2 regions of the Paenibacillus sp. GM2FR genome follow, and region 2 is predicted to be linked to the other one. Evidence: predicted binding sites of a transcription regulator. Region 2 holds the regulator's gene; the other holds the start of a gene.
The links. The regulator Rex, encoded in region 2, represses fermentation and respiration genes when NADH is low (regulators of the CRP and FNR family bind a similar motif). The targets are predictions, from matches to a motif close to TTGTGAAATATTTCACAA.

Region 1 (5,341 bases), 170 kb from region 2:
TGTTCACCGAAATGTTTTTGCCGGCTAGGGATAGAATATACCTAAGTATGGGGTATTGTATGATATACAAGAAGGGGGGCTGTACACATGAGTGAAGTACAAAGCGCACCTGTAGATCCCGCAACCATCGCCATATGCCAGGCCAAGCTTGTCCATCAACCCGTTGAGGGCTTCCTGCTGGGGAGAGGAGTCCGCTTCGCCAAGATTATGTTTATTGGGGAAGCCCCCGGCGCCCATGAAGTTCTGGAAGGCTTACCTTTTGTAGGGCAGGCCGGACAAGAGATGAATGCCTACCTGGAACGCCTGAACCTGACCCGGGAGCAAGTCTATATTACCAGTGCCATGAGAAGCAGGCCCTATAAGGAAAAGCTAATCGTGAGGTCCACGGGCGAGCGTGTCATCAGCCGCTCCAATCGGACACCGACGAAGGCGGAAATATTGGCCCATGCACCTTTGCTTGATGAAGAGATTCGATGGGTTCGCCCGCACATTATCGCACCCATGGGAAATACGGCGCTGCACCGGTTAATCGGAAGCCATGAAACGGTGACATCGCTGCACGGCAAACTGATGGAGGGCCCGGTCCAGCAAGCAGCAGATCCGGAGAATCCCGGTGGGGGCTATATGTTTTCAGTGGAAACCTATAAGATATTCCCTCTGTTCCATCCAGCGGCCGTACTGTATAATAGGAAATTATCCACTTTGATCGAGGAAGATTTGGATATTTTGGCTCGTATATTATGGGACAAACGCTGATTTTATGGGAAAAAGGGGCTAGGTGGTTTTCAGTTTCTCGGAAATGTGCTAAAATGAAACATACTTACAATTCGTAAGTTTTCTAGATTTTGATTAAGCTTATGAGTTTCTATAAACAAGGTGACTTCGTAAAGAGGTGAAGGGATATGGAAGTTACAAATGTTACGATGTGTCCCCGTTTTGAATCTGCATTTTCTTTTCTGGGCAAACGGTGGAACGGTTTGATTATTCAAACGTTGATGAGCGGGCCTAAGCGCTTTAAGGATATTTCGAATTTGATTCCGTCCATGAGCGATAAAATGCTCTCTGAGCGGATGAAGGATTTGGAATGTGAAGGCATTTTGATTCGTCATGTCTATCCGGAAACACCGGTACGTATTGAATATGAACTGACTGAAAAAGGCAAAGCACTGCGTCCGGTGATGGAGCAAATTGCATCCTGGGCAGAACAATGGGTCGAAAGATGAGTCATCTTAAGACTCCCCTTGATGATTAAACCCTGGCATGAGACATCCTCATTTCAGGGTTTTTTTTCTAAATGGAAGTATGATTCCTGTTTCTTTACGGCAAGAATAGGTGGACATGCACCAAGCGGACGCAGCTGCTATATAATGTGAAAAACCCAGCAGCATATCAAGGAGGCGAGCCCATGACCAAGCGAACGTATATCTCCCGTTTCCATTATGGACAAGAGGACATCTCAGAACTTGAAAACGCTTCATTAAAAGTGCTTCAAATTTTTGAGAAAACCAAGCGGATGCTGAGCCAGTATGTGCCGGACTCCCTGTGGCTAGCTGTGTCTGGAACAAGCCCGGGATCTGCAGAATCCGTTTACCCAAGCAGTGCCGATGCTGCAGGCATGTTTCAGAAATGGGTCAAAGCCCCCGGCGGATGGAAGTTCATTGGTTATGAAACCGATAGATTGAATGCGTCCACCGGGCAGAATATAGGACGAACGGGAAGATTCCTGCAGATGATCATCTGGTCACTCTATGAGAAAATCGCGATGCTGCATCCCATCCTTGGCAGTGAGCCGTTTTTTGACGGGGAAGAGCTGGATGTGATCGCGAATTATTTTGTGCCTACGTATATCAGCGCCGTACCGTTGGTGGAACAAGGAAAGGCCTTTAAGACCATTCAGGCCGACATTGTTCTGTATCAGGAGCATATTCAGGCACCTGCCGTCATTATGCAATCGGATCGTGGCTTATTGGAGGGGAACTGGATGACCGGGGTGAACTTGGACGCGAAGGGGTTTGCCGGGATTCGTCCTTATTTGAAGGTTCCTAACGGCGAACGAGCCTATATGGAAGCCGATATTATATAGAGAGCATTTTTCATCATAACCTTGTTCCGATGCGGACAGGGTTATTTTGTATATTTGTTTAAAATTTTAACGATTTATGTGAAATATATCACAAAAATTAATGACGTCAGACGATATAATTTATGTGAAAGGAACGGAATACCACGATCACTAGATAAATGTGTTGGGGAGGAATCAAACGATGTCCAATATAAAGAGAGAAAAGTTAGTTGTCATTGGCAACGGTATTGCCGGGATTAGTACGGTCGAGCAAATCATTAAATTGGGGGGGAATTTTGACATCACCGTCATTGGACAAGAGCCTCATCCGAATTATAACCGCATCATGCTGTCGTATGTGCTGGAAGGCAGCAAAACCTTGGATGACATTGTATTGAATGATTGGAAATGGTACGAGGATAACCATATCACTTTGCACACGGGTGCCACTGTAACTGCCATTGATGGAGAGCGCAAGGTCGTGACAGCCGACAACGGATTGACGGTGCCTTATGACAAAGTCATGATAGCTACGGGCTCGAAGCCCTTTATTTTACCCGTACCGGGAAGTGACAAAGAAGGCGTTATTGGTTTTCGAAACATTGCCGATTGCACGCAGATGCTTCAAGCCGCTAACGCATACAAGAAAGCGGCTGTCATTGGCGGGGGACTTCTGGGACTGGAAGCGGCCAAGGGATTGGTCAGCCTGGGCATGGAGGTGACGGTAGTTCATCTCATGCAGGATTTAATGGAGAGCCAGTTGGACTCGATGGCATCCGGCATGCTGAAAAGGGAGCTTGAACAGCAGGGTATCAACTTCTTATTAGGCAGGCAAACAACCGAAATATTGGGAGATACCAGAGTTACGGGACTCCGGTTCAAGGATGGGGATGAGCTTGAAGCCGACCTGGTGGTGATGGCAGTGGGCATCAGAGCGAACACCGCGATCGCCCAAGCGAGCGGAATCGAAGTGAACCGGGGCATCGTAGTCAATGATTATCTTCAGACTTCCTGGCCGGATGTGTATGCGGTTGGCGAATGCTGTGAGCATCGGGGCGCATGCTACGGCCTGGTTGCACCATTGTTCGAGCAGGGACAGGTATTGGCGAAGCATCTATGCGGTGTGGAAGGCAAGCCTTACGAGGGAAGCATTGTATCGACGAAGCTGAAAATCAGCGGGGTTGATGTATTCTCTGCCGGAGAATTCATGGAGCAAGCCGAGCACTCGGTGATTACCGCAAAAGATGATTGGCGCAAGACCTATAAGAAAATATTAATTCGCGACAATATCATCGTTGGGGCGATATTGTTCGGAGATGTGAGCGATTCGGCAAGCCTTCAATCCATGATTCGGAAAAAGACAGCCATGACGGATGAGATTTACGATTCGATCATGGGTACTGACAGCGCAGGAACAGGAAATGGCAAGGCATTTTCACTGGAGAAGATGCCCGATGATGAAATCGTGTGCGGCTGCAACGGCGTAACCAAAAAAGCCATTGTGGATGCCATTACTCTACAGGGTTTTACGACAGTGGATGAGATCAAAGCTTGTACAGGAGCTACCCGCTCGTGCGGCGGCTGTAAACCTGTTGTGGAGCAAATACTCCAGAGCGTATTGGGCGATGGCTTTAAGGCGGCAGGCAAACAAGGCATATGCCCATGCACAACCCTCGATCGGGACGAAATCGTCGCCGAAATCCGCGCCAAGGGGCTTACCACGACGAAGGAAGTCATGCATGTTCTGGAGTTCAGCAACCCGGAGGGCTGCTCGAAATGCCGTCCTGCCATTCATTATTATCTGGCGATGCTGAATCCGGTAACCCATCAGGAGGAGAGAGAATCCCGATTTGTCAACGAACGGATGAACGCCAACATTCAGAAAGACGGCACGTACACGGTAGTCCCAAGAATGTACGGCGGCGTTACCACACCGGAGGATTTGAAGAAAATCGCGGATGTATCGCTTAAATATAATGTGAAGGTTGTCAAGGTTACCGGCGGACAGCGTCTGGACCTCATCGGTGTTAAGAAGGAAGATTTACCGAGTGTTTGGGAAGAGCTCGATATGCCGTCGGGTTATGCTTATGCCAAATCGCTGCGGACCGTGAAGACCTGTGTAGGTTCCCAATTTTGTCGTTTCGGTACGCAGGATTCGATGGGCATGGGGGCATTTCTCGAGGAGAAATTCGAAAGACTGGATTTTCCGGCGAAATTTAAAATGGCGGTCAATGGATGTCCGCGAAATTGTGCCGAGTCGTGCACAAAAGACATCGGGATCGTTGGCAATGACGGTGGATGGGAAATATTCGTTGGAGGCAACGGCGGAACGAAAGCGCGTCTTGCTGATTCGTTCTGCAAAGTGAAAACGGATGAAGAGCTGATTGAAATCTGCGGAGCCTTGATGCAGTATTACCGTGAAACCGGCAAGTACCTGGAGAGAACATCGGAGTGGGTGGAGCGCTTGGGACTGGAACAAATCCAAGCGGTTATCCTGGATGATCCCAAGCAGCGTAAGGAACTGGTGGAGAGAATTGAGCTCGCCCTGCAGCAAGTCGAGGATCCTTGGAAGAAAGTGCTGAACGACGAGAAGCTGCGCAATACATTATTCGAGGATGCAAGACCGGTCAGCAGCAAATAAAAGAGGGAGGAATAGACTTCCCTCTTGCCGCCTGAACATCGAGAGCTTTTTCGCAGTAAGGATGAGGATAGAAAAGAGAAGTGGAGGTTATATGTTATGGAAACCGGAAGATTTATTACGGTAGGGAATGAAAATGATTTTCTGTCACAGCTCGGAAGGGTGGTCCAACTTGGAGACCGGGAGATTGCCGTCTTCCGGACTTCGGATCATCAATGGTTTGCGCTGGATAATCAAAGCCCACATCCCAAAGGAGGGCCGCTCTCAGAAGCCATCGTATCCGGGCACTACATCTACGATCCGTTATACGATTGGAAAATCGAGCTTTCAACCGGGCTCGTACAGGCTCCGGATCAAGGTCAGGTTCGTGTATATCCGATTCGCGCCGTGGACGGAAGGGTTGAGGTGGGTGTTTAAGGCCAGCAATCGCATAATCAACAGACGATATCAAGGGGTGGTATCCCATGTTTAAAACCGATGTGGAAGCCGTCGTCAATGCCGCCGTCGGGAAAAAAGAGCAGATGAATCACAATCTGCTGCGCTATATGGTATCGGCTATGCTGGCGGGCGCGTATGTCGGCATTGGAATTGTATTGATCTTTAAGCTGGGGGCGCCGCTGGCAGCTGCCGGTTCACCTTTC
Region 2 (5,341 bases):
GTCCTCCACCTGGATTTTCAATTCCCGCTTGCCAATCACAGACTTGCCTTCCTTCTTAATATGCTGAACCAAACCTTGTAAATTTGTATCTGGAGCCAAATCAAGATTCAAAGTAACGGTATTCTGTTTAATATCTATATGAGAATCCTTCACGCCGTCATATTGTGACACAACATTTGCCAGCGGATTTTGCAAAGCCATCTGCCGATACAGAAACCATCCGCCAAAGAGAACCGATGCTGAGATCACGACAGTCAGCATGATAGGTACAATGCGTAGTTTCATGAAGTTCCTCCTTCATTTCCTGTATAAAATTTTGTCTATCATTTTGTAACACAAAAATACATATAACAACGATATATTGCGATGCATGTAATTTATATGCTCGTTTTGTACAAGTACGAGTATATCACATCTTATATACTTTTTCATGCATGTCTGTGAAAATATTTAGAACAGTTTTTCCATATTTTTCCTGAATGCGCTTACAATTATGAAAGAAAAAGAGAAGCCCCTCTTAAATAGTAAGGGACGCCTCTCTTTACTTCGTTTATTATTGATTCGGAAGAATAATGTCATTACCGATCGTGTTACCGTCTTGAAAACGATAAAACCGATAGCCGCGCTGACCGTTGTGTTCATACTGCAGCTGCCAGGCATACTCGCCTTCATACATTCCAGGCAGCAATCGCTTAATTTCCACACCAGGCAATTCGTTATAAATCTGATCCCGAATCTGGGCTTCCGACATCCCTGTATTCAATAAAACGGACTGGACAGCATCGGCACCTTCAACAGGTACGTTGTCATCTGTAAATTTTACCCATACCATACGATCTTGATTGTCCTGATCCTTGCCGCTTACCACCCAATAGTTATTATCCTCGCCCCACACCGATTTATAGGTCTTTCCGGACGAAACCAATTGGCCATGCTGCTTGGCGGCAGCAATCGCCATTCTTTCTTCATTCCAAGTGTCTTTCATAACATATGAATAATAGAGCTGTAAACCAAGCAGTAACAGCAGCACGCCGGATACACTAAGCAAGATCCACTTCGTTTTTTTCTTCAAATCCGTCTTCCTCGCTCCCCTTGATTATTTCCTAGAGGGTTGTAAGACGCTCAAAGGCACGCTGCGCTTCCCGCCGGATACGTTCCTCATCGAGAGTAAGGCTCGCGCCATTCTTCACGACCTGCTTACCGTCAACCCATACATGCTCAACATCCTTCGCACTGGCGGAGTAGATAGCATGAGAAATATAATCCGTCTTCGGAAGGAAGTGCGCCTGATCCGTGTTCAGTGCGATCATATCTGCCTTCATTCCTACCGCAAGCGTACCGATATCCGCAAGGAAAGCTGACTTGGCACCATACTCTGTACCCATCCGAAGCGCTTCGGATGCAGGAATCGCGGTTGGATCCCCGCTTACTCCTTTATGGATCAGTGCCGCCAGGCGCATCTCTTCAAACATATCCAGATTATTATTGCTCGCAGGTCCATCGGTACCCAAAGACACGGTGACCCCGGCTTTCAGTAGTGCAGGCACGCGAGCGATGCCGCTGGCAAGCTTCAGATTGCTGCCTGGATTATGCGACACCATCACTTGATGCTTAGCCAGGATTTCGATTTCTTCATCGGTCAGATGGACGGCATGCGCAAGCAGCGTTGGACGGGAAAACATGCCAAGCTTCTCCAAATGGGCAACAGGGCGGAGTCCGTAATCATTTACATTCTGAGCGACTTCCGTTTCCGTTTCGGACATATGCGTATGCAAAGGCAGATTCAGATCATGGGATGCCTGAACGAATTTCTCGATGAAATCCGGCGGGCATGTGTAAGGTGCATGCGGCGAGATCATCGCCGTAATTCTTCCATCCGCCTTGCCATGCCAGTCTTTCGCGAATGCAACCGCCTCATCCAGCTTCTGCTGCTGCACCTCAGGCGGACATAATCCGATGACACCGCGTGTCAGTACGCCGCGCATTCCTGAGTCCTGCACAACCTTTGCAACCTGATCCATATGATCATACATATCCACAAACGTCGTGGTTCCGCCTTTGATCATCTCAAGCACGGAGAGTGAGGTTCCCCAGTACACATCGTCGGCCGTGAATTTGGCTTCCATCGGCCACATTTTTTCCTGAAGCCATACCTGCAGTGCCAGATCGTCGCCATAACCGCGGAGAAGCGACATCGCCGCATGTCCGTGCGTGTTCACCAATCCAGGCAGGAAAAACAGATGGGTTCCGTCGATAATTTCTGTTCCCTCTTGGACGGTTGGCTCTTCTTCACCCAGGTAGGTTATCCGGTCATTCTCCACAACCATATATCCGCGTAGCACGGACCTTCCTTTCTCTAGTACCGCAAACGTTCCGTTTTTAACCATCCACTTCGTTGTCGTCATGTGCTGTATCCTCCTTACCGTTATCCAAATAATAGGCCAAACTTTGCAAATCCGTAGTAAAATCAGCCGTATGAATCCGGATATGGGATGGAGCTTTCAGGATGGTCGGCGCAAAATTCAGAATAGCCTCGATGCCTGCGGCGATAAGCTGATTCGCTACATTTTGCGCTTCAAAATCCGGAACGGTGATAATCCCGATACGAATGCCGTACTCATGAACCGTCTTCTCCAGTTCCTCCATCGGCTGTACAACCAAATTGTTTATTTTCATACCAACTTTGGGAGAATACGAATCGAAAACCGCCACAATCTTCATATTGTCCTTCAGAAATGCATTGTAATTTGATAATGCATGTCCAAGATTACCGGCCCCAATCAATGCGACATTGATCTTCTGGTCCAGCTTTAGAATCTGGCGAATTTTCTCGATCAGATAAGATACGTCATATCCGATCCCTTTCCGTCCAAAATCACCGAAATACGCTAGGTCCTTACGAATTTGAGCAGGATTGAGGTCCAGTTTTTGTCCCAGTTCCTGGGAGGAAACCGTGGAGACCTCCCTTTTCTGAAGCTCATTCAAATAGCGCAAGTATACAGGTAATCTGCGGACCACGGCTTCCGAAATTTTTTCCGATTTCATGCATGCTCCCCCTAATAATAGGTTAATAACTACATTTCAATGTGATCGTTCATGGTTTCACTTTATTCAGCTTGGTTCTCTACGCCTGCCTCTTCCTGCAGCCATTCCGAAATTCGGGGAACAATCCCCTCGGTCGGCATGTGCTCCATCTTTGGTCCCGGCAAGGAATATAGGAAATATTTTCCGTAATAGGATTCAATGACCCGGGTATCGTAGACGATGACAATCCCCTTGTCTTGCGCTGTCCGTACCAGTCGGCCAAATCCCTGTTTGAAGCGAATGACGGCTTGCGGAACCGAAAGCTTCATGAAGGGGTTCTTCTTCTGCTGCTGCAGCAATTCGCTCTTGGCTTCAACCAAAGGGTGATTCGGCGGCTGGAACGGCAGCCGGACGATCGCAAGGCAAGTGAGCGCCTCACCGGGTATGTCAACCCCTTCCCAGAAGGAGCTGGTACCCAGCAGAACCGAGGCGCTGCTATCCTGGAATCTCCGGATTAACTTGGTACGGCTGGTTCCATCCATCCCTTGTCCCAGTACCGTAATATCGCTGGATGCCAGCGCCTCCTTCAAGGGCTCATGCACCTGACGCAGCATCCGGTACGAGGTGAACAGGACAAGCATACGTCCATGCGTAGCGATTGCCGTATCGGCCAATGATTGCACTAGTGTATTCACAAAGAGTGCATCCCCGACCGAGCCCTTCACGCTCGGAAAATCGCGCGGCACGACAAGGAGAGCCTGCTCCCTGTAATTAAACGGGGACGGCAGCAGAACCGTGTTCAGGTTGCCGCTATCTGCCGCTTCCTGTAGACCCAAATTCTCGATCATGAACTGGAACGATTTGTCCACCGACAAGGTCGCCGACGTCAGGATCACGCTTTGTTTCTTGTCAAAAAACAATTCCTTCAAGTGGGTGCTTACATCGACAGGCACCGCATAAAGCTGCAGCGATTTCCCGCGGAAATTGCCGTTAGCCTCCATCCAGTATACCGTGCCTTCATCATTCAGAGCCATGAAGGACCTCAGGTCCTCGCGGTGTGCGGCCAGGTCCTTAAACAGACCCGATAGGTCTGTTAACAGACTGTCGGCACTGTAATCGTCGAGATCTTCCTTCATTTCGGCGATCAGCTTGTCACCCTTGCGTACGACATCGCCCAGTATCACATGGATTTGATGTTCCAGCTCGGCAAGCGAATCCCAATCCTTCGGCTTCTTAAGAGGCGATAAGCGAAGCGAGAATTGACCGGCGTCTCCTGGAGATGCATCTCCGCGTTCCGGAAGCAGTCCGAACAATTGATCGCTGAGTCGATCCCAATTCTCTTTTACGGTGATCAGATCCGGATAAATCCGATCTATGATGGAAGACCACTCGACAGCCTTCTCATGGGATGAAACTTGCAGCAGCTGGCGAAGAGCCGGGAGCTGACCGCTGCGGTTGTCTTTGTACATACGGGTTAGCGTATGGACAACCGAAAAATATTTCATCTGCAAGCCAAGGTGCTTGCCGGCGACATCCTCCAGATGATGCGCTTCGTCGATGACGAGACGCTCATAACTCGGAAGCAGCTGGTGATTCGCTTTTACGTCGGTGAACAGCTTCGAATGGTTCGTAATGACAACATCCGCGATGCCCGCTTCATGCTTGGCTCTGTGATAGTAGCATTTGCGGAACCATGGGCAGGCACGCCCAAGGCAGGAATCCGAATCGCTGGAGATGGTCTCCCAGAAATCCCCCCCGCGGCCGCCAAGGTTCAGCTCCTCATCATCCCCGTTCTCCGTCTGGGTCAGCCAGACCAGCATCTGCGCCGCGGTGATCACATCTTCCTTCGGTGAATGAAAATCTCTTCTATTTATTTTATGTTCAAATTTTCTCAAACACAAATAATGGCCTCTTCCCTTGAAAATAGCCGCTTTAAACGGAAAAGGAACAACCTGGGTGAGCAGGGGAATATCCCGGTCACGCAGCTGTTCTTGAAGGTTGATCGTATGCGTGCTCACCATAACCTTCTGTTCCTGCTTCACGCTTTGATAAATCGACGGCAGCAAATACCCGAGGGATTTGCCTGTTCCCGTGCCGGCCTCGATTAATAAATGTTTATTGTTATCGAGTGCCTGCATCACTTCCTGGAACATCATGTCCTGGGCATCCCTGCTCTCGTAATGAGGCAGCGTTTCCTTCAGGCGTTCACGTACATCATTCATGTATTGCTCGAAGCTTACATCGGCCAAGGGATTGGGCTCCGTCTCATCCCTGACGGGCGCAATATCGTTCCAATCGTCAACTGCCAGGGCGAATT

Region 1: nirB (nitrite reductase large subunit NirB) is a predicted target of Rex. The motif match lies at 2,160-2,177, and genes of this name have one in related genera.

Annotation. Positions count from the first base shown of each region.
Region 1 is NZ_MKZM01000008.1:611,403-616,743, forward strand. Features, by position in the region: gene PAEVO_RS02920 (uracil-DNA glycosylase) at 88-756, shown strand; gene PAEVO_RS02925 (winged helix-turn-helix transcriptional regulator) at 903-1,223, shown strand; gene PAEVO_RS02930 (hypothetical protein) at 1,406-2,083, shown strand; gene nirB (nitrite reductase large subunit NirB) at 2,265-4,703, shown strand; gene nirD (nitrite reductase small subunit NirD) at 4,800-5,117, shown strand; gene PAEVO_RS02945 (formate/nitrite transporter family protein) at 5,165-5,341, shown strand, end outside.
Region 2 is NZ_MKZM01000008.1:783,891-789,231, reverse strand. Features, by position in the region: gene PAEVO_RS03865 (hypothetical protein) at 1-285, opposite strand, end outside; gene PAEVO_RS03860 (cell wall elongation regulator TseB-like domain-containing protein) at 554-1,072, opposite strand; gene PAEVO_RS03855 (amidohydrolase) at 1,104-2,405, opposite strand; gene PAEVO_RS03850 (redox-sensing transcriptional repressor Rex) at 2,380-3,045, opposite strand; gene dinG (ATP-dependent DNA helicase DinG) at 3,108-5,341, opposite strand, start outside.